One region of the Serratia sp. MMO-28 genome, then DNA from elsewhere that is predicted to be linked to it. Evidence: predicted binding sites of a transcription regulator. Region 1 holds the regulator's gene; each other region holds the start of a gene.

What was found. The regulator Fur, encoded in region 1, represses iron uptake genes when iron is present. The targets are predictions, from matches to a motif close to ATAATAATGAGAACNACTATCAA.
Region 2: the regulator Fur is predicted to act here: its motif matches at 1,599-1,621, upstream of fes (enterochelin esterase).
Region 3: the regulator Fur is predicted to act here: its motif matches at 2,569-2,591, upstream of exbB (tol-pal system-associated acyl-CoA thioesterase).
Region 4: the regulator Fur is predicted to act here: its motif matches at 2,461-2,483, upstream of WG891_RS03750 (isochorismate synthase).

The regions. Positions count from the first base shown of each region.
Region 1 covers NZ_JBBCVB010000007.1:72,939-78,602, forward strand. Annotated here, with positions in the region: gene chiP (chitoporin ChiP) at 1-472, shown strand, start outside; gene WG891_RS08070 (beta-N-acetylhexosaminidase) at 662-3,325, shown strand; gene fur (ferric iron uptake transcriptional regulator) at 3,516-3,962, opposite strand; gene fldA (flavodoxin FldA) at 4,287-4,826, opposite strand; gene ybfE (LexA regulated protein) at 5,087-5,374, opposite strand.
Region 2 covers NZ_JBBCVB010000003.1:143,860-149,523, reverse strand. Annotated here, with positions in the region: gene WG891_RS03795 (TonB-dependent siderophore receptor) at 1-1,422, opposite strand, end outside; gene fes (enterochelin esterase) at 1,681-3,027, shown strand; gene WG891_RS03785 (MbtH family protein) at 3,038-3,244, shown strand; gene WG891_RS03780 (enterobactin synthase subunit F) at 3,308-5,664, shown strand, end outside.
Region 3 covers NZ_JBBCVB010000041.1:5,186-10,849, reverse strand. Annotated here, with positions in the region: gene WG891_RS24520 (tannase/feruloyl esterase family alpha/beta hydrolase) at 1-1,067, shown strand, start outside; gene exbD (TonB system transport protein ExbD) at 1,126-1,548, opposite strand; gene exbB (tol-pal system-associated acyl-CoA thioesterase) at 1,552-2,481, opposite strand; gene metC (cystathionine beta-lyase) at 2,754-3,941, shown strand; gene WG891_RS24500 (DedA family protein) at 4,121-4,789, shown strand; gene WG891_RS24495 (AraC family transcriptional regulator) at 4,786-5,664, opposite strand, start outside.
Region 4 covers NZ_JBBCVB010000003.1:134,427-140,090, forward strand. Annotated here, with positions in the region: gene WG891_RS03745 ((2,3-dihydroxybenzoyl)adenylate synthase) at 1-1,214, opposite strand, end outside; gene WG891_RS03750 (isochorismate synthase) at 1,222-2,427, opposite strand; gene fepB (Fe2+-enterobactin ABC transporter substrate-binding protein) at 2,621-3,583, shown strand; gene entS (enterobactin transporter EntS) at 3,570-4,826, opposite strand; gene fepD (Fe(3+)-siderophore ABC transporter permease) at 4,975-5,664, shown strand, end outside.

The sequences.
Region 1 (5,664 bases):
CTGGCGTCTGGAAGGCACCATGGTTAAAGCGGAGGGTAACCAGGGTTATTTCCTGCAGCGTATGACCCCGACTTACGCCTCTTCTAATGGCCGTCTCGATATCTGGTGGGATAACCGTTCCGACTTCAACGCCAACGGCGAAAAAGCGGTTTACGGCGGCGTGGTGTATGACCTGAGCAAATGGGATCTGGCTGGCATGTCTGTCGGTGCCTCTTATGTTTATGCCTGGGATGCGAGGCCAAGCTCCAACCCGATTTACGATCAGAGCCAGCGTCTGCGTGAGAGCGCTTACAGCCTGGATGCCATGTATACCCTGCAGGACGGCCGTGCTAAAGGCACATCCTTCAAGCTGCACTTCACGCAATACAACAACCATTCCGATCTGCCTAGCTGGAGTGGTGGCTTCGGCAACATTTTCCAGGATGAAAAAGACGTCAAGTTCATCGTTATTGCGCCATTCACGATCTTCTAATGCTTTCCCCGGTGGCAAGGCTGCCGGGGAAATAATGCTTTAACGCGAGTCTCATTATTGGCTGCTGTGGCCTGATCCAGCGCCTATCGCCGCCCGCAGCCAGAGCAGCAATGCTTTGAGATGGCGTGCAGCGGCAAACTTTGCCTAGAGATTCGCGATAATAATGACTGATAACCGAAGAGGTTGAAGATGAACAAGTTCAAGATGAGTGCTCTCGCAGCTCTGACAGCCACCGTCGGGCTATTTGGCAGTGTGGGTTCAGCTATGGCTAACCAGCAGGTGGTTGATCAACTCAGCCAGTTGAAAGTGAATCTGAAGATGCAGGACAACCGTGCTGCGGATAATGGCGTCGATTGCGCCAAGCTGGGTGCCGATTGGGCATCTTGTAATAAGGTATTGATTACCCTGACTAACGCAGGGCAGGAAATCAAGGATAAAGACTGGGCGATTTATTTCCACAGCCCACGCCAGACGCTGAAAGTGGATAATGAGCAGTTCAAAATTACCCATATCACCGGCGATCTGTACAAGCTGGAACCTACCGACAAATTTACCAGCTTCCCGGCTAATCAGGCCGTTGAAATTCCGATTATTGCTGAATACTGGCAACTGTTCCACAGTGACTTCTTACCGCGCTGGTATGCCACTTCGGGCGATGCCAAGCCTAAGATCCTGGCGAATACCGATACCGAAGATGTACACCAGTTTGTTGCGCCATTTACCGGTGACCAGTGGAAACGCACCAAGGATGACCATAATATTCTGATGGTGCCTGAAAGCCGCTTCACCAAGAACCAGGATCTGAAAGTGCTGCCAGCGGCGGCATTGCGCGGCCAGATCATCCCTACGCCGATGGAGGTTAACGTTCATAAACAGGATGTTGATCTGAGCAAAGGCGTGGCGCTGGACCTGAGCGCTTTGACCAAACCGGCGGCAGATGCGGCAACCCAGCGTTTTGAACTGCTGGGTGTGGCAAACCATGCTGGTGGTTATCCGATCAGAACCGACATTCAGCCGGCTGCATTTAAAGGCGATCTGGCCGTTTCTGGCGCTTACCAACTGAAGATTGGTGAGAAAGGGGCGGTGGTTACCGGTTTCGATCAGGCTGGGGTGTTCTATGGCCTGCAATCTATCCTGTCGCTGATCCCGTCTGATGGCAGCAAGAAGATCGCGACGTTGGATGCTAAAGACGCACCACGCTTCCAGTACCGCGGCATCTTCCTGGACGTTGCGCGTAACTTCCACCATAAAGATGCGGTGCTGCGCCTGCTGGATCAGATGGCGGCCTATAAGCTGAACAAATTCCACTTCCACCTGACGGACGATGAAGGCTGGCGTATTGAGATCCCAGGCTTGCCGGAACTGACCGCGGTGGGGGGGCAGCGCTGCCACGATCTGAGCGAAACCACCTGTCTGCTACCGCAATACGGCTCAGGCCCAGAACCGCACGGTGGGTTCTTCTCCCGTCAGGATTATATCGACATCGTTAAATATGCTCAGGCACGCCAGATTGAAGTGATCCCTGAGATCGACATGCCTGCGCACGCCCGTGCAGCGATTGTTTCCATGGAAGCGCGCTACAAGAAACTGCTGGCTGAAGGCAAAGAGAAAGAGGCGAATGAGTTCCGTCTGGTGGATCCGACCGATACCTCTAATACCACCTCGGTGCAGTATTTTAACCGCCAGAGCTACCTGAACCCGTGCCTGGACTCATCCAAGAACTTTGTAGATAAGGTGATTGGCGAAGTTGCCCAGATGCACAAAGAAGCCGGTCAGCCGCTGCAAACCTGGCATTTTGGTGGGGATGAAGCGAAAAACATCCGCTTAGGTGCCGGTTATACCGACGTGAAGAAGCCGGAAGCGGGCAAGGGCATTCTTGATCTGAGCAAAGAAGACAAACCATGGGCCAAGTCTCAGGTTTGTCAGGCGATCGTTAAAGAAGGCAAAGTGGAAGATATGGAACACTTGCCAAGCTACTTCGGCCTGGAGGTCAGCCAACTGGTGAAAGCGCACGGCATTGACAGAATGCAGGCGTGGCAGGATGGCCTGAAAGATGCCAAAGATTCAAAAGCCTTCGCCACCAAGAATGTTGCGGTGAACTTCTGGGATACCCTGTACTGGGGCGGTTTCGACTCGGCTAACGACTGGGCGAACAAAGGCTATGACGTGGTGATCTCTAACCCGGACTATGTCTATATGGACTTCCCGTATGAAGTGACCCCAGACGAGCATGGTTACTACTGGGGCACGCGTTTCAGCGATGAGCAGAAGATCTTCAGCTTTGCGCCAAACAACCTGCCGCAAAATGCTGAAACTTCGGTTGACCGAGATGGCAACCACTTCAGCGCCAAGAGCGACAAACCGTGGCCGGGTGCCTATGGTCTCTCCGCCCAGCTGTGGAGTGAGGTTGTGCGTACCGATCCGCAAATGGAGTACATGATCTTCCCACGCGCGCTGTCTGTCGCAGAACGTGCCTGGCACCGTGCGAGTTGGGAGCAGGATTATAAAGCGGGTCGCGAGTATAAAGGCGGCGAAACCCATCAGGTTGATACCAAAACCTTGGAGAAAGATTGGCTGCGTTTTGCCAACCTGATCGGGCAACGCGAACTGGCCAAGCTGGATAAAGGCGGCGTGAGCTACCGTCTGCCAGTCCCAGGGGCACGCATTGTCGATGGTAAGCTGGAGGCCAACATCGCCCTGCCAGGCCTGGGGATTGAATATTCTACCGACGGTGGCAAACAGTGGCAGCGTTACGACGATCGCGCACGCCCGGCCGTAGCGGATGATGTTCAAGTTCGTGCTATCAGCCCAGACGGTAAGCGCTTCAGCCGTGCTGAGCCAGTAAAAGCCTAAGCTAAAAAATAGCCCATCTGCGTGTCGGCGGATGGGCTGCAAATGTGTCCTGTGTCTGAAAGAAGTGTTGCAAGAGAGTTATGTTTAGCCGTTGTTTTCCCCGGCAGGTCCGGGGATTTTTTTGCCTGTAAATTACGGGCATAAAAAAACCGCCGTTTCGCGGGCGGTTCCTCAATTCTGGTCAGTAGAGCTATCTTTTGTCGTGCAGCGTATCGTTCTCGCGGCAGTCACCCACTTCACAATGGCCATACAGATACAGACTGTGATTGGTGAGTTTGATGCCGTGCTGCTTGGCGATATCACGTTGACGCGCTTCGATAGATTCATCGCTGAATTCGATCACTTTGCCGCAATCCAGGCAAATCAGGTGATCATGGTGATGCTGTTGGGTGAGTTCGAACACGGATTTCCCGCCTTCAAAATTGTGACGCGTCACAATGCCCGCATCATCAAATTGGTTCAGCACGCGGTAAACCGTTGCCAAGCCGATTTCTTCACCCATATCTATCAGTTTTTTGTACAGATCTTCCGCACTGACGTGATGGCATGCCGGATCTTGCAAGACTTCCAGGATTTTGAGTCGCGGAAGCGTGACTTTTAAGCCGGCCTTCTTCAATGCGTTATTGTTGTCAGTCATGCGGATTCAGTCCTGTTACTATGCTAATCAAGTTGAGGCGTTTTCGCCTATGGCATCGGTCGGCACAAAAAGAGTTAATTGCGTCTCATTATAGAACCGCTTGCCCTAAATAGAAACCGTCGGTTGTTAACAAAGGTATATCTGCACTGTTGCATAGAGTACATGCAACGTCTTGATGGATGGGATAAACCGATACTTCAGTCTACCGTGATGGTGCGGGAAGTTACAGACTTGTAGCTTCTATTGCTCTAATACGTGATGCCGATGGCAGCCCTGCAGCCAATACTATGCGCTTTGCAGGGCTTTGTGCAATATCTGGAGGGCTTAGCCGACGATATCGGCCAGGCTCAGTTCTTCACTGATTTGTTTGACCCAGGCATCTACGCGGTCATTGGTCAGTTCTGGCTGACGATCTTCGTCAATCGCCAGGCCGACGAAGTGATCGTCATCTGCCAAGCCTTTAGAGGCTTCGAAGTGGTAGCCTTTTGTTGGCCAGTGGCCGACGATCGCGGCACCACGTGGTTCAATGATGTCACGGATGGTACCCATCGCATCGCAGAAATATTCTGCATAGTCTTCTTGGTCACCACAACCAAACAGGGCGACTAACTTACCGTTGAAGTCGATGTCTTCCAGCGTTGGGAAAAAATCATCCCAGTCACACTGTGCTTCACCGTAGTACCAGGTTGGGATGCCGAGCAGCAGGATGTCGAAAGCTTCCAGATCTTCTTTGCTGCTTTTGGCGATGTCGCGGATCTCAGCGACCTCTTTGCCAAACTTTTGCTGAAGATTTTTCTGGATCATCTTGGCAATGTTTTCGGTATTGCCAGTATCGCTGCCAAAGAAAATGCCTACATGAGCCATAGTACAGATAACCTTTTAATTCAATGAGATACCTGGAGTCTGCCGGTTGCTTACCTGCAACAACGAACTCTTTGGGGATCGTATTACGTAAGATCAAGGCAAGAGTTCAACCTGGGGACTCTCTCTTGCCAGTAAATGTCTATCATGCCAGAAATCTGCTCTGGGGTTTTATCGCATTTATGCGATGCCTGGGGAATGACTGCAAGCGGTGTTGATCTGGCGTCATCCTTAACGCCGCGCCGCGCGTGCGGCTGCCAAGATCATTGTTCTGGTTGTTCTTCCGCCAGTTTTGCCAGCAGCATTTGTTCAATCAATTCGCTGCGGCTGATGTTGCGCTGGTCCGCCAGCCTGTTCAGAGCATCCACGGCGTCTGCGTTGATTTTCAGCTCCACGCGCCGCAATCCACGCACTTTGTCACGCCGTAGCTGATTGCGCTTATTGATTCTAAGCTGCTCATCACGGGAAAGCGGGTTGGTTTTCGGGCGCCCTGGACGGCGTTCATCTGCGAACAGATCCAGCGTCGTGCGATCCGTTTGTTCTTTTGCCATTGTTGCGGACTACTGCAAGGGAGTTTGTATCCAAAAGCGCGTTTGCGCTTCAAGACGCTTCAGTTAACACCATTCGGGCTAATAAACCCTAACCCAAATTTACCCCCAGCCAAGCACAGATTTGCTCGTTGGACAGGGTGGCAAAATTATATCCCACAGGATTTCAGGCCATATGCAGCCCACGAGGTTGCAGCCTGAAAGGCGTCGGAAATAGCGCGCCATATTACCCCAGCAGATGGAGCAACGACAATGCCTAACTTAGCCAGAAACGTGCTAACTCATTCTCTTTA
Region 2 (5,664 bases), on a different contig from region 1:
GTTATCGCCCAACTCCTGCGACAGGTTGAGTGAGGGGCTCCAGTTATCACCGGCTTCGGAATGGTGATCGAAGCGTAAGCCCGGCGTCAGCATGGTGCTGTCGGTCACTTCGGCGTTGTTCTCGGCAAACAGAGAGAAGATGTTGGCGGAGGAGTAAGGGTCACGGTTAGTGGTATTCACCCCAGGAATGCTGCCACCTTCCGCCAGCGACTGGCTGGTAGAAGAGGGGTCTTTCATCCTCTGCTGGTTCCATTCGGTTCCCAGAGTGGCGGTTTGCGGCACCCACATCTCGAATGGAATGCTGATTTCACTGTGTGCCAGGAGGTCATCCAGCCGGGTGGTATTGAAGCTGTCGCTGGAGAAAATGCCTTCGGTTCCCCCGGCCAACCCTTCGGCCAAGCGGGTATTGCGGGTGCGCTCAAACTGCAGGTAGTTGGTGGTGCTGACGCCGCTGTCCCAGGCACCGCGATAATTGAGTGCATAGGTGGTGCGGTAAATCCGGTTGGTTTCTTTACCGTAGTTGCTCTGGACCAGCGCGTTGGTATTGGTGTTCTGGGTATCGCCGGCGTACAGGTTGCCCTGGCGCCCGTAGGCGTATTGGAATTCCAGCGATTGCAGGCGTGCGAACTCCCAGTGCAGCAGGGCATCGATATTTTTGTCGATCACCCCTTCACGGCCTGCGGGCAGGGTGTTGGCATAGCTGCCGGTGCGTTCCGACTGATGCCCTTGGTTGATATCCCAGGCGTCGGCCTGCGTTTTGCTGTAACCGCCAAACAGCCGGAAGCTCAGTTGATCGCTCAGCGGGCCTGAAAGGCTGAAGCTAGTGCGCTTGGTGGCGCCTTCTTGCTTATGCTGCGGCAGGTTGAAATAGCCGTTCAGCGTGCCGTGCAGCTCTTTGCTGGTTTGCTTGGTGATGATGTTGATCACGCCACCGGCTGCGCCGTTGCCATAGCGGGCGGCTGCCGGGCCGCGCAGCACTTCAATGCGTTCGATCATATCCGGCGGCACCCAGGCGGTATCGCCACGGGTGTCACGCTCGCCGCGCCAGCCTTGGCGCACCGCGTTGCGGCTGCTGGCGGGCATCCCGTCGATCAGGATCAGCGTGTTTTCCGGCCCCATACCGCGGATATCGATCTGGCGGTTGTTACCGCGCTGGCCGCTGGTGGAGTTTCCGGTGAGGTTGACCCCTGGCATGGTACGGATCAGTTCACTGATATCACGTGCGGGTGGGCGTCTTCTGATTTCTTCGGCGGTAATGGTGGATACGCCGGGAGCCTGCAGATTCTGTTTGGCTGCGGTGACCACAATGGTGTCTTCAGCCGCGCTTTCTTGGTCGCTTTCTTCTGGCTGTGCCAATGCAGACGTGCCTAATCCTAACCCGATGAGTGTGGCTAAAGAGTAACGTGATAACGTGCGATTCATGTTGAAATTCCTACCTGGCTACCCTCTTTGCTCTGCGGCAGAAGGGCTGGTTGTCGTTTTATGGTGTTGGTCAAAGTCACAACGGAACCCGGCAGAGGGTTTCCGTTCAATGGGTTGGCATCCATCCCTGTTGAAGAATGCCGGTACGACTTACGAACTTTTACACACTATTGCAAATGAAAATAATTATCAATAGTATTCAACTTACCGTTTGTTTTGGCATGACAGGCTATGCCAGCTACACAGTGAGTGGGTGTTTTGAAAACTGAACAACAGCCAGAAAGCAGTAGGTTACTCGCGAGTAAACATGCAGGAAGCCACGGTTGGTGGCTAGACATCGCGCGGCGCGGCACACCCTTGGTAGAACCGCTGGAAAGTGGGCGTTGGAAAGTCACGTTTCTCTGGCGCGATCCGCAAGGATGTGAGTTTACCTCGGCCTATCGGCGCGTCTGGATCCATATCAACTGCCTCACCGATCATCATCAGCCTGCGCCGCCGCAGAGCCTGCAGCGGCTCTGTGGATCAGACGTCTGGTATTGGCAGTTGGAACTGAATGCCGACTGGCGCGGCAGCTACTGCTTTATTCCTTGTATGGACGATTGCCCGCTCCCGCAGTGCGACGACGATGCCCATGCCAACATGCACCGCGTTCGCCACTGGTGGCAGCGGGTGTTTGCCAATGCCAGCGCGGATCTGCTCAACCCTTACCGCGCCTGGGCCGATGCCAGCGGGCACTTTCTCTCTGGTTTGCATATGCCGCAGGCGCCGCAACAGCCAGCCTGGCGTGATTTTGATCGCTACGCCATTGCCAGCGGGCGCTGCACGCCAGCCCCTCCAGCCAAACTGCAACGGCATACCTGGCACAGCCAGCGGCTGGGCACCTCGCGCCACGTCTGGGTGTATTCCACCGGTGAAAGCCAGCCCGCTACCCGGCCACTGGCTATTTTGCTGGACGGCCAGTTCTGGGCGCAGCAGATGCCGGTTTGGGATCCGCTGATGCAATTGACCCGCACGGGCAAGCTGCCAGAAGCGGTATATCTGCTGATTGATGTGATTGACCAAAAACACCGCGCGCAGGAACTGACCTGCAACGATGAATTCTGGCTGGCGGTGCAGGAAGAATTGTTGCCGCAGGTGGCCTGTTGGGCAGCGCACAGCACGGAAGCCGCTAACACGGTGGTTGCCGGGCAAAGTTTTGGCGGGTTGTCATCGCTGTATGCGGGGCTGCGCTGGCCCGAGCGCTTTGGTGCGGCGATCAGCCAGTCCGGCTCTTTCTGGTGGCCACGGCGCGATATGTTGCAGTTGCCTACGCAGCCTGACGATGCCTGCTGGCTGATGCGCCAACTGGAACAACAACGGTTGGGGACGCACGGCAAGCTGCGGGTATTTATGGAGGCTGGAGTGCATGAAAAGCTGATCCACCAGGTGAGCGATCGCATGGCCGATCTGCTGCGCTCTGCCGGGCATCGGGTGCAATACCGGGTGGTGGAAGGCGGGCACGACGCGCTGTGCTGGCGCGGTGGCCTGCTTGATGGCTTACAGGCGCACTGGGCGACACCGGCAACCCTTGCAGCTTCCGAACCGGCCAGCGCCCTGCACGCATAAGGAACTCATGATGGAAACCCTGAACCCTTTCGATGATGAAAACCAGCGTTGCCTTATTTTGTGCAACGAGCAGCAGCAATACAGCCTGTGGCCGGATTTCAGCGCCGTCCCGGCGGGGTGGGCCCGCGTTTTTGGCCCGGCATCCCGTGGGCAATGCGTCAGTTGGCTGGAACAACATTGGCAAGACATGCGGCCCGCATCACAGCGTAAGGCGTGATGACCGACAACAGGAGTGAATACGGTGTCAGAAACCTCTCTTTTACCCGGCGAACAACAGGTGATGGTTGAACTGCCGTTGGTTGCCGCGCAGCCCGGAATTTGGGTTGCCGATCACCTTTCACCGCACGGCAATGCCTATGCGGTGGCGCATTACATTGAACTGAACGGCCCGCTAGAGAAAGATAAACTGCTGCAGGCTATCGCGCAGGGGCTAACGGAAGTGGATACCCTGCGGCTGCGTTTTGCCGAGCGCGACGGCGTGCCGATGCAGTGGTACGACAGCACGCTACCGATCATCCCTGCCGAATGGCTGGACCTGCGTGCGTCTGCCGATGCCGATGCGGCGGCGCATGCGCTGATGCAGATCGATCTGGCCGCCGAGCTGCGGGTCAGCAGCGGCAAACCGCTGTATCGGCACGTTTTGATGCAGCTATCCGACGAACGCTTCTTTTGGTATCAGCGTTACCACCATTTGGTGGTGGATGGCTTCAGTTTTACCGCTGTGGCGCGCCGTATTGCCAATATTTATACCTGTCTGTGCCAGCATCAGTTGCCTGAACCCACGCCTTTTACGCCGTTTAGCGATGTGGTGGCGGAATATCAGCAGTATCAGCAATCATCGGGCTATCAGCGTGACGCTGATTTCTGGCTGAACAAGGCGCGCCAACTGCCGGTGCCCGCCACCCTTTGCCCGCAACCTTTGGCCGGGCAGGCACCTTCTACCCGTATTCACCGCTTGGCACAAATTTGTGCGGCAGAAGATTTTGCCTCCTTGGTGGCTGCGGGTCAGCAACGGCAGCTTAATGCGGCGGATATGGCAATGGCACTGGTCGCGCTCTGGGTGGCGCGCCTGAGCGGCCAGCCCAGCTTCAGCGCCGGGTTTATCTTTATGCGCCGCATGGGGTCGGCAGCGCTGTGCGCCACCGGGCCGGTGATCAACGTGTTGCCGGTAGAGATGCGGGTGGATCATGATGCCACGCTGGCCGAGCTGGCGGCACACATCAGCCGCGAGCTTAAAGGGGTTCGCCGCCATCAGCGCTATGACGCCGAACAGGTACAGCGGGATTTAGGGCGAGTAGGGGATGCGCAACCGCTGTATGGCACGGTGTTCAACTTCAAAATGTTCGACTACCAGCTCAATTTTAACGGCATGGCGGGTATTACCCACGATCTGGCCTCTGGACCGGTACGTGACCTGGAAATTGCGCTGTTTATTGATGAAGCGGGTACGCTGAAGATTGAACTGCTGGCTAACGCTGAACGTTATCAGTATGCAGAGCTAAAGCAGCATTTACAGCGTATTCCACTGTTGCTGCGCCAGTTTGCGGCACGGCCTGAATTGCCGATCGGCGCTGTTGATATGCTGACCAAGCAAGATCACGCCTTGCTGGCGCGAGTGAACGACACCGCCTATCCGATTGCACCGCAGACCCTCAGCGCTTTGCTGGCGCAGCAGGCTGATAAAACGCCAGATGCCCCGGCGCTGGCCGATGGCCACTACCAGTTCAATTACCGCGAAACTCGCGCACAGGTTCGTGCTCTGGCAGGGCGGCTGGTGGCGCAAGGGGTGCAACCGGGGGATATCGTCGCCGTGGCACTGCCGCGCTCGGTATTTTTGTCGCTGGCGCTGATGGCGATTGTTGAAGCCGGGGCCGCTTATCTCCCTTTGGATACCGGCTACCCGGATGAGCGCCTCGGTATGATGCTGGAGGACGCGGCACCGCGGCTGATTATTACCGAACCCTCCCAACTGTCGCGCTTTGCCGGGCGAGGGGAAGTGCTGCTGTACGATGCGCCGTTGACAACCTCGGCGGTATCTCTCGATATCCAAGGCCCGACGCCGCATCATCCGGCCTATATCATCTTTACCTCGGGCTCCACCGGGCGGCCAAAAGGCGTGCTGGTGGGGCATCAGGCGATCGTCAACCGGTTGCTATGGATGCAGCATCAGTATCCGCTGGCGGCGAACGATGTGGTGCTGCAAAAAACGCCGTGCAGCTTTGATGTCTCGGTGTGGGAATTCTTCTGGCCGCTGATGGTGGGGGCGCAGTTGGTGATGGCTCCGCCGGAGGCGCATCGCGATCCGCAGCAACTGTTGGCGCTGATTGCGCACCACCGGGTGACAACGATGCACTTTGTGCCGTCGATGCTGGCGGCTTTTGTCGGCGCGTTAGACAGCGAACGGGCGATCGCCGATTGTCAACCGCTGCGCCAGGTGTTCTGCAGCGGTGAGGCGTTGCCTGCCGAGCTGTGCCGCCTGTGGCAGCGCCGCACGGCGGTGCCGCTGCACAATCTGTATGGCCCGACGGAAGCGGCGGTGGACGTTACCTGGCATCCGGCCTGGGGCGAGCCGCTGGCAGCGGTGAACGGTGCCAATGTGCCGATCGGTCTGCCGGTATGGAATACCGGGTTGCGCAT
Region 3 (5,664 bases), on a different contig from region 1:
GGGTGATGGATACCAATGCACAAACCTATGGGCGGACCCGGCCGCTGTGCCAATATCCTTCCTGGCCGAAATACCAGGGAACCGGTAGCCTGGATGCCGCCATCAACTACAGCTGTACCGACAGCGGTAACGTCGTTCCACAGGCTTGCGCCCATCTGCCTACCACCACCACAACCTATAAAGGCGGGGATACCTTTGGTGAAGAGCTGACCGTGCAGTTCGATCCTGCCACCATGAACTACAGCATCACCGTTGATGCCAGCCTGCAACGCCCGGCGGGTACGCTGCGCAGCGGGACTCTGCAGGCCCATAGTGGCTGTACCTTCAGCAGTGACGAGAACGGTGCCCAGTTTACCTTCACTGGCGGGGGCGTATTGGCAGGGGGGATAGCAAAAGTATCAGGAGCAGAATTTTTACCGCTGGTCGCCTTCCAGAACATCAGCAGCGATTACAAGGCGGTGGCGGATATTTACAATGCCAGCGGTATTCAGCACAGCGTCAGCAACGACAGCGCCACACCGTTGAGCGGGTCAGCACGGCTGCGTTCATCCGCTGCCACCTGGCAAACCTGCCAAGACCCCAACACACAGGGTTTTATCACTTATGATGCAAACTGTACGCTCAGCAGCAAAGGCTACATCGCCTGGAACAGCGATCGTAATGCCTTTGACTATTTTGTCGGCGGTACTCCCGATAAAAACAATGGCACGCTAAGCGGTTCGCTGATTAGCGGTATGGTCAACGGCAAACCGGTTCCGTTGGTTCTGACCCGTTCGGCCACGGCCTACGGTATGGTTTTTTATGCGCCACAGCCTTCCGCTTTGCCGTTGGCGGCCGGTGCGGCGGATGGCAACTATCATGTCAGCAGCAGCGATGGCAGCCAGTTTGATACCGAATTAAGCGGCACCACGGTTTTTCAGGCTAACAGCTATGGCGTGCTGACCTACAACCAGCCGGTGTTGGGCGTGATAACGGCAGCGGGAGCCATCAGCGGCAGCTACACCACCAACGGCGGCATTCTGTCGATAGTGACAGACGATAGCTTTGGTTTTGGGCTGTTGTATTAACAGACGAACGTGAAGCGACGGTCAGGTAACATGCTGGTTTATGATGTTACCTGCCTTGTTAGCGTGCTGCGCCTTCCATCCCCACCAGCCCCACTTTCAGATAGCCGGATTTACGCAGCATATCCATCACGCTCATCAGCGTTTCATAATCGACGGTCTTATCCGCCTGGAAGAAAATGGGGGTTTCTTTGTTCGCTTGCGTGCGTTGATCCAGCACAGATGTCAGTTGCTCGGCCGTTACCGGATCATCGCCAACATACAGTTGTTTGTCGGCCTTTACCGACAGAAACACCGGCTTTTCCGGGCGCGGCTGCGGCTTGGCGGTCGACGCGGGCAGATCGACACGAATATCCACCGTGGCCAACGGCGCAGCCACCATAAAGATGATCAACAGCACCAGCATGACATCGATAAACGGCGTCACGTTGATGTCATGCAGTTCACCGCTGTCGTCCAGATCTTCATTTAAGCGCATCGCCATACGTCACCCCACCCGCAGTTGGTGCTGGTGCTGCGCGCGTTTAGCCTCGATCGTGGCCGCCAGATCCAGATCGCGCCCCAGCAGCAATAACACCTGCGCGGCCATATCCCCCACTTCGGCACGATGGCCGCCGATCACCCGGGCAAAAATGTTGTAAATCACCACCGCTGGAATTGCCGCCACCAGGCCGAGTGCGGTTGCCAGCAGCGCTTCGGCGATCCCCGGAGCCACCACCGCCAGATTGGTGGTTTGCGATTGGGCGATACCGATAAAGCTGTTCATGATGCCCCAGACGGTGCCAAACAGGCCGACGAAGGGTGAAATCGCGCCGATGGTGGCCAGAAAGCCGTTGCCACGCCCCAGTTGGCGTCCGTAAGCCGCTACGCGGCGTTCCAGGCGAAAACCGGTGCGTTCTTTAATGCCGTTGTTGTCGTTGGACGCTGCCGACAGATCCAATTCGTTCTGCGCATCATTCAACAGCTGCGCACTGATGCTTTCTGCAGAGAAGTTTTGCGCCAGCTCGGTGGCGTCGTCCAACGAGCGCACGTCGGCCAGCGCCTGTTGTTCACGGCGCAGACGGCGTTTGGAACGCATCAGTTCGCTGCCTTTGGCAAACAGAATGGTCCAGGTAACAACCGAAGCCAGCACCAGGCCGATCATCACGGCTTTGACTACCACGTCCGCATGCTGGTACATCCCCCAAACGGAAAGATCCATGCCGCGGGTTTCTGGCGGTTGGATCGCCGGTGCCGGGTTCAGCGGCATCAGCCCAGTTTCAGCTGGCATCGCTGCTGCCGCCACGCTTTCACTGATTGCCGGTGCATTGGCCGGAGCCGCCTGCGCTGCACCAGCCAGCCCCGCCAGCAATACCAGTGACACGATCGCCCTGCGCCCCAGCGCACACCATTGCCCACAGGCTTCTCGATTCATCATTCTGACAGCCGTTTTCACGCTGTGCCTCCACCCATCTCAACAGTTACGGAAGAATTCAGCCTGCGATCATATCAAATCAAGCCGTAATTGATAGTGGTTATCATTACTATTTGATTGCGAGACTTGCCATATATCAAACAGCCTGTGTGTTAGCTGCACACACAGCGATCGTCACCATTTCTTTTCATGGCGGTTAAAACGTCTGGATGGCTATTAAGCACCATGCTAACGTAAGTGCTATCGCAGGGGAGCAAGGCAAAGGGAAACCCAACATGACGTCAAAAAATATCGAAACCGCGCTGATCGCGGCCGGGCGCAGCAAGCGTTACACGCAAGGCTCGGTCAATCCGGTCACCCAACGCGCATCTTCACTGGTGTTTGAATCGGTGGCGGCCAAAAAGCACGCCACCGCCAAACGCGCACAGGGTGAGCTGTTTTACGGGCGCCGTGGCACGCTCACCCACTTTGCCTTTCAGGACGCCATGACCGAACTGGAAGGCGGCGCAGGCTGTGTGCTCTACCCCTGTGGCGCTGCAGCGGTAGCCAATGCCATTCTGTCTTTCGTTGGCGCGAGCGATCATCTGCTGGTGACCGGTTCCGCCTATGAACCGACGCAGGACTTCTGCACCCATATCCTTGGCCGTATGAATGTGGCCACCACCTATTTCGATCCGCTGATCGGTAGCGGGATCGCCGATCTGATCCAGAGCAACACCAAGGTGGTGTTCCTCGAGTCTCCCGGTTCCATCACCATGGAGGTGCAGGATATACCGGCCATCGTCAACGCCATTCGCGTTGTGAACCCGGAGATCGTCATTATGATCGACAATACCTGGGCGGCCGGCGTGCTGTTCAAGGCGCTGGAGTTTGATATCGATATTTCGATTCAGGCCGGTACCAAATACATCATCGGTCATTCCGACTACATGCTCGGCACCGCGGTGGCCAATGCCCGCTGCTGGGATCGGTTGCGTGAATACTCTTACCTGATGGGCCAAATGGTCGACGCCGACACCGCCTATATGGCCAGCCGCGGTTTGCGCACTCTAGGCGTGCGCTTGAAACAGCATGAGCAGAGCAGCATCGCGGTGGCACAGTGGCTGGCGCAGCGGCCCGAAGTGGCGGTGGTCAATCACCCGGCGTTGCCAAGCTGTAAAGGCCATGAGTTCTATCGCCGTGACTTCAGCGGCTGCAACGGCCTGTTCTCCTTTGTGCTGAAGCAGCGGCTGAGCGATCGGCAACTGGCCGATTATCTCGACAACTTCAGCCACTTCAGCATGGCCTATTCCTGGGGCGGTTATGAGTCGTTGATCCTAGCCAATCAGCCAGAAGAGCTGGCCGCCATTCGCCCTGCGGGTGGCGTTGATTTCTCCGGTACGCTGGTGCGCGTACACATCGGGCTGGAAAACGTGCAGGATCTGATCGACGATCTGGCCGCCGGTTTTAGGCGTATCGCCTAAAAAAATGACCGAGCGGCAAATCTGCCGCTCTTTTTTTACACGTTTTATCCTTCGTAGCACATTTCTACACTCTGTTTAATGTCCACTTAAGCTAATAGCGTTACACTCAGCACACAATTGAGCATGATTAAAAGCACGGTAGCCCGCAAAGAATTAGATTAGGCTCCGCAGGACAAAAAATGGATGTATTAAGAGAGATTGTTCACGCGCTTTGGACGCACGATTTTGCTGCCCTTGCCGAACCCGGCGTGATTTGGGTAGTTTACCTGGTACTTTTCACCACCCTGTTTCTGGAAAACGGCTTACTGCCCGCGTCTTTCCTGCCGGGGGACAGCCTGTTGCTCTTGGCCGGAGCACTGATCGCCAAAGGGGTAATGGGGTTTCTCCCCGCGTTGATTATCCTGACCGTCGCCGCCAGCCTGGGTTGCTGGCTGAGTTATCTGCAAGGGCGATGGCTGGGGCATACCTCGCTGGTGAAAGGCTGGCTGCTCCAGCTCCCGGTCCAATACCACCAGCGCGCGCACATGCTGTTTAACCGCCACGGCCTGATGGCGCTGCTGATTGGCCGTTTTCTGGCGTTTGTCCGCACGCTGCTGCCCACCATGGCAGGGATCTCAGGCCTCAGCAGTACGCGCTTTCAGATCTTTAACTGGCTAAGCGGCGTGCTCTGGGTGGGATCGGTGATCAGCCTAGGTTACGCTTTCAGTCAGATCCCACTGGTGAAACGCCATGAGGATCAGGTAATGGCCGGGTTGATGATCCTCCCCATCGTGCTGCTGGTGTTTGGTTTCCTCGGGGCCATGTTGGTGATCTGGCGCAAGAAGCGCGCCAGCCGCGCTAGCGTTTAACCCTGCATCATCACGTTGCTGTCCCGCAGCCGGGCGAGCTCATCGCTCGGCGTAATACCGAACAGGCGTTTAAACTCGCGGCTGAATTGCGAGGCGCTTTCATAACCCACACGGATGGCCGCCGTACTGGCCTTCAGCCCATCATGCACCATCAGCAGCCGCGCTTTGTGCAGGCGATAGGATTTCACATACTGCAGCGGCGAGGTGTTGGTCACCGCTTTAAAGTTATGGTGGAACGCTGAAACGCTCATGTTGACCTCGTTGGCCAACTGCTCGACGTTAAGGTTATCGGCATACTGGCTTTCAATCCGCCGCAGCGCTTTGGCGATCTGGCTGAAGTGGGTATGGCGGTTAACCAACTCCTGTAGCGAGGCACCACAACTGCCGCGCAGCACGTAATACAGCAGTTCACGCACAATCTGCGGCCCTAACACGCGGGCATCGAGCGGTTTCTCCATCACGTCCAGCAGGCGTTCGGTGGCGCACAGCATTTCATCCGTCAGCGGTGCAAGATTGACGCCGCTGCTTTCAACGCGCGGCTTCATCAGATAATCGTCATCACCGATGTCGATCAGCAGATCCTGCAGCACTTGGGTATCGATATTCACCGCTAGCCCCACCAGCGGCTGCTGCGGGCTGGCAAAGGTTTCGCATTCAAATGGCAACGGCACCGTCATCAGCAGATAATTGCGCGGATCGTACTGGAACACCTTGTTGCCACAGTAGCCCACCTTGTGCCCCTGAAAGATGATCACAATGCCGGGTTCGTACATCACCGGCTGGCGCGGGCAATATTCGTTAACGTACAGGATATTCACCTTGGGCACCGGCGAAGGGCTGTAACCTTTCACACTGGCAAAACGCATTGCCTGACG
Region 4 (5,664 bases), on a different contig from region 1:
GCTTCCGCGTTGTGCTCTGGGCTCTGGTAATAACCCCGGAAGGTATAGGGGCCACGCGTCATCAGGCGACCAGTTTCCCCCACCGGCAACGGGTTGCCTTGCTCATCCGCCACCCACAGCTCATCATCCGGGCACATTGGCGTACCCTGGGTGGTAAGAATATGTTGGTCATCGTCGTCAAGCAGGGTGTAGTTCACCAGCCCTTCGGCCATGCCGAATACCTGTTGCAACTGGCAGCCGATCTCCGTGCGAATACGCGTCGCCAGGGTTTCCCCCAGCTTGGCACCGCCCACCTGCAACAGTTGCAGGCTGGCTAACTGGTGGTTGCTGCCCCACTCTTCAATCGCCTGTAGCCATAACGTGACGGCAGGCGGCACCAGCGCGGTGACGGTGATCTGATGCTGCTCGATCAGCCTGAAACACTGCGCAGCGGCGGGATCGGCAGCGAACACCACCAGCCCGGCCGCATACAGCACGCCAAGAACCCCCGGAGAACTCATCGGGTAATTGTGTGCCACTGGCAACGCGCACAGGTAACGGGTCGCAGGATCGAAGCGGCAGATCTCCACGCTGCGGCGAATGCTGTAGTAGTAGTCGTTATGGGTGCGAGGGATCAGCTTCGGCGTGCCGGTACTCCCCCCCGAAAGCTGGAAAAACGCCACCCGATCGGCAGCCGTCGGGGTGGGGGTAAAACCGCTGCCATCCTCTTCCAGCCAGGCGGCCAGGGCGTGCTCCCCTGCTGGCTGATTGCGCAACCCCACCACGCGCAATGAAGGATGCTGTTGCTTAAACGTCATCAGAAAATCGTCCTGCGCAAACAGGCTATGTTGCCGATCGGCGATCAGCAGCGCAGGTTTAATTTGGCTGGCATAGGCGTTCAATTCACTGCGTTGATGGCTGAACAATGCATTCACCGGCACCACGCCGATCTTCAGCAGGGCAAAGAACACCACATAGAATTCCACCACGTTACCAAGCTGCACCAGCGCGGTATCACCCGCCTGCACTCCCCGGCGCAACAGCGCGGCGGCCAGGCGATCGGAAAGCTGCTCCAGTTCGCGGTAACTCAGGCTGCGTTGTGCGTCAATCAAGGCGACGGCGTCATTGTCTGCCTGCCGGGTTAAGATCGCGGTCAGCGGCTTATCGATCCAGTAGCCACGTTCACGGTAGCGGCGCGCGAAATCCTCGGGCCAGGGGGTAAAAGCAATACTCATAGGGTGTTTATCCTTGAAGGCCAAAAGCGCGCAGCATGGTGCTGAGCTTGGTGCCAGTTTCATGCCACTCGGCCTGCGGTGATGAATCCGGCACAATGCCCGCACCGGCAAACAGACGTACCTGATTAGCCTTGACGGTGCCGCAACGGATGGTAACCACCCATTCGCCGTTCCCTTCGGCATCGCACCAGCCAACGATGCCGCCAAACAGCCCACGTTCAAAAGGCTCCAACTGTGCGATCAGTTCGCGCGCAGCCAGCATCGGCGTGCCGCAGAGTGCAGGCGTCGGGTGCAGCAAACAGGCCAGCGACAGCACGTTTTCTGCCCGATCCGCCACTTCGCCGTCGATCGGCGTCGAAAGGTGCCACAGCGTGGGGGTACTCAGCAGTTCAGGAACCGCAGGGATATGCAGATGGCGGCAGCGGCCATGCAAAACCTGGCGCATACCGGCGGTGACAATCTGGTGTTCATGGCGATCTTTGCTCGACACCAACAGCCGTTCACCGGCTTGACGATCCTGCTGAGGATCGGCTTCACGCCGCGCCGATCCTGCCAGCGGATTTGAATGGAACTGGCTGCCACACTTACGCAGCAGCAGCTCAGGGCTGGCTCCGACCAATGCCCCTTCGTTGAGCGGCACATGGAAATGGAAGCCCTGTGGATTCTGGGCAATGATGCGCATCATCAGCGCGTGCGGATCTATCTGCGTGCTGGTTTCAATGTCCAACAGGCGGGAAAGCACTACCTTCTCTAATTGTTCACCGCCGGTCACCTGCACCGCATCGGCGACCATTTGCATAAACTGCGTCTGCTTCGGCAATTCACTCTGACGGACGATCGTCGGCAACGCGGCCAGCGTTGGCTTCACGCTGGCCATAAAGGCTTCGCGTTCAAACCATTGGGTTTGCTGCGGGATAAATAACGCGGAGGGCTGACGGGTATCGAAAGGAATGGCACCGCACAGCACCGGGTTGGTTACTCCTGCCTGCCGGGCTTGGGCAAACGCCTGCTGTACCCTCTGCTGGAAGGCACCTTGCAGGTTGTCACCATCGGCGGCCGGTTGCGTGATCTTGGCGAAGCATCCTTGCGTGCTCAAGCTACGATAAGGAGAAGTAAAAAAGAAACCTGTGGTTGGGGAAACGGTAGCTGACTGTGGCGCACGGTCCCTGCTTTGCAGCTCCTCTTGTTCGGTACCCTTAACGGCTAACACCATTGGCACTTCCTCTATCTGGAAACAACAACCAATATAATAATGATTATCATTTGTATTACTTTGCGGTAAAATACCTTTCCGAATTTGCCATGTCAATAAATGTAAAAGCCCTTTCCATCAAAATCGGCGTATACACTTTTTGATTTCATTCATTAAAATGATAACCATTAACATTTAACCCGAGATTCCGACAATGATACCTACCTTGCGATTCGGTCTGGCGCTGTTCGGCTTGTTGGCGCTGGGCATAGCTCAGGCATCCACCACAGCAGAATGGCCACGCAGCCTTACCACCCCACACGGCGTGGTGACCCTCAGCCACCCACCGCTGCGGATTGTTTCCACCAGCGTCACCGTCACCGGCACCCTGTTGGCCATTGATGCCCCGGTGATCGCCAGCGGAGCCACCAGCCCAAACAACCGGCTGTCGGATCGGCAGGGCTTCTTCCATCAGTGGGGTGAGATCGCCGCCCAGCGCGGTGTGAAGCGGTTATACATTGGTGAGGCCAATGCCGAAGCGATAGCCGCTGAAGCCCCAGACCTGATTGTGATGTCTGCTACCGGTGCCGATTCCGCACTACGGTTGTACGATCAGTTATCGGCCATCGCCCCGGTACTGGTGGTGAATTACGACGACAAGAGCTGGCAGGAACTGGCGCAGATACTCGGCCAGGCAACCGGGCATGAGGCCCAGGCTGAGAAAGTGGTGGCTGAGTTTGCCGCACGGGAACAGGCGCTAAAACAGCGGATGACGTTGCCCCCGCAGCCCACATCGGCGTTGGTGTTACGCAGCGATGGCAAAAACGCCAACCTGTGGACCGCCGATTCTTCGCAGGGGCAACTGCTGCAACAGTTAGGTTTTACCCTGGCGACGCTGCCGCCGAAGCTCAACGCCAGCACCAGTCAGGGAGTGCGCAAAGACATTGTTCAGCTAGGGGGAGAAAATCTGGCACAGGGCCTGAATGGCCAGACCCTGCTGCTGTTTGCCAATGACGAAACCGACGCGCAGCGGCTGATGAGCAACCGCTTTCTGGCGCATCTGCCCGCGGTAGAAAACCAGCGGGTTTATGCGCTGGGCAACGACACATTCCGCCTGGATTACTACAGCGCCAGCAACCTGCTGGCACGTCTTGAGCAATTATTTATTTCTCAGTAGCTTCAGTGGCGGGTTGCAGCCCGCCACTGCCCACCTGGCGCAAACCGCGCATGGCAAATGCCAACACCACCGCCAGCAGCACAGCGCCAAAGCCAAAGCTGGTTGAGGTCATTTCCGGCAGCATAAACACTCCCATGGTGCCCAACAGCAGTGCCCCAAGCGCATCACCGACCACGTTCTGGGCGGTCCACAGCCCGTTGATACGGCCAAGAAACGCATCCGGCGTCAGGTTCTGAATCAGCCCGTATTGCAGCAGAGAGTTCAACGCACTGAGATAGCCAAAGGCCACCAGGCACAGCAATGCCATACCATACCAGGGCATCAGGCCAAACAGCCCGATGGCGGCAAATGCGGCGATCGCCGTCAACAGCATCACCCAACCCGGCCGGGCAACCTGCGCCACTCGCCCGCTGGTGAAAGCACCGATCGCCGCCCCCAGCGGTACGGCGGCATACATCAGGCCCAAATGCCCGGTGCTGACATGCCACATGCCAGATATCGCCGGGTACAACACCCGCACCGCACTGGCCATGGTCAGCAGCGCGCCGACCAGCGCCACCATACCGATCACTTTATTTTGCAGCAAAAAGGTGAAGCCGCCGATCAGGGCACGCAGCGGATGCTCACGCGGCTGCGGTGGCGGCTGCAACTGCGGTAAACGCAATAAAGGGATCAACGTCAGCACCGTGCCTAACGCCGCCAGGCCGTAGTTCCAGGCGACACCGGCGCTGGCGATCACCGCACCGCCCATCGCCGGTGAGAGGATCGAGCCAAAACGCACGGTCAGCATACTGATGGCTCCGGCCTGCACGATATTCTCGCGCCCCACCAGCGCCGGTGTAGCGGCCAGTAAGGCGGTCACGCCCACCGCACCAAAGAAACCGTCCCACACCGCCAGCAGATAGATCGCGCTCAGAGAGGGTGCAGGCAACGCCGCATTCACACACAGCCCGACAAAACCGATGCCGCAGGTGGAACGAGCAAACAGGATCAGGCGGCGGCGCTCATAGCGATCGGCCAGCACGCCTCCCATCAGCAAGCCGGCAAACATCCCGCTGCCTGCCAAGGTCACCGCCAGCCCGACCAACAAGGTGGAACCGGTTAACGCCTGGATCTGTACCGGAATAGCAATCGCCATCAGGCCGAGCGCCAGAATCGAAATAAAACGGGCGCAAAATACCGCACGAAAGGCCGCATTGGTTTTCAGCAGGCCAAAATCGAGCAAAATAGAGGGCTTATTCATCTTGTTATCACCACAACCTCATTCCGTTATGCAGCTTAAAACTCATCAGGAACAGCGCTAGTGCTGCTCGGGCTGCTATGCTACCATAGATAAATACAATCAATAATGATAATAAGTATCATTTATATTCAATTGATAATGGGCTGTCATGTTCCGGCTTACTCACAATTGCTCCCCCCCGTTACCGGCCCAGTCACTGGGCTTATCCCGTTCATGCTGGCCGCGCCTGCTTGGGCTGCTGTGTGCCGTTGCCTCTCTGCTGTTAATGGTGATGCTCAGCCTGTCGTTAGGGGCGAAATCACTCCCCGCAGCCACCGTGCTTGAGGCGCTGAATGGGCAATGCGCCACTGCCGACTGCATCATCGTGACCGAAGCCCGCCTGCCCCGCACGCTGATCGGCGTGTTGGCCGGTATGGCCCTCGGGCTGGCCGGTGCGCTGATGCAAACCCTCACCCGTAACCCGCTGGCCGATCCCGGCATTCTTGGGGTTAACTCCGGTGCCGGTTTCGCGGTGGTATTAGGGATCACCTTCTTCGGCGCAACCGACGTTAGCCACTATCTGTGGTTCGCCTTTGCCGGCGCCCTGTTTGCCTCATTATTGGTGGCGCTGGTCGGTGCGCTGGGCGGCAGCCGCCTCAGCCCGGTTCGCCTGACGCTGGCCGGGGTGGCGCTGGCGGCAGTGCTGGAAGGCTTGTCTTCCGGCATCGCCCTGCTCAACCCACAGGTGTTCGACCAACTGCGTTTCTGGCAGGCCGGTTCCCTCGACATTCAAAACATGGCGGTGGTGCGCACCGTTGCCCTGCCGATCCTGTTGGGGACAGGCATTACCCTGTGGCTG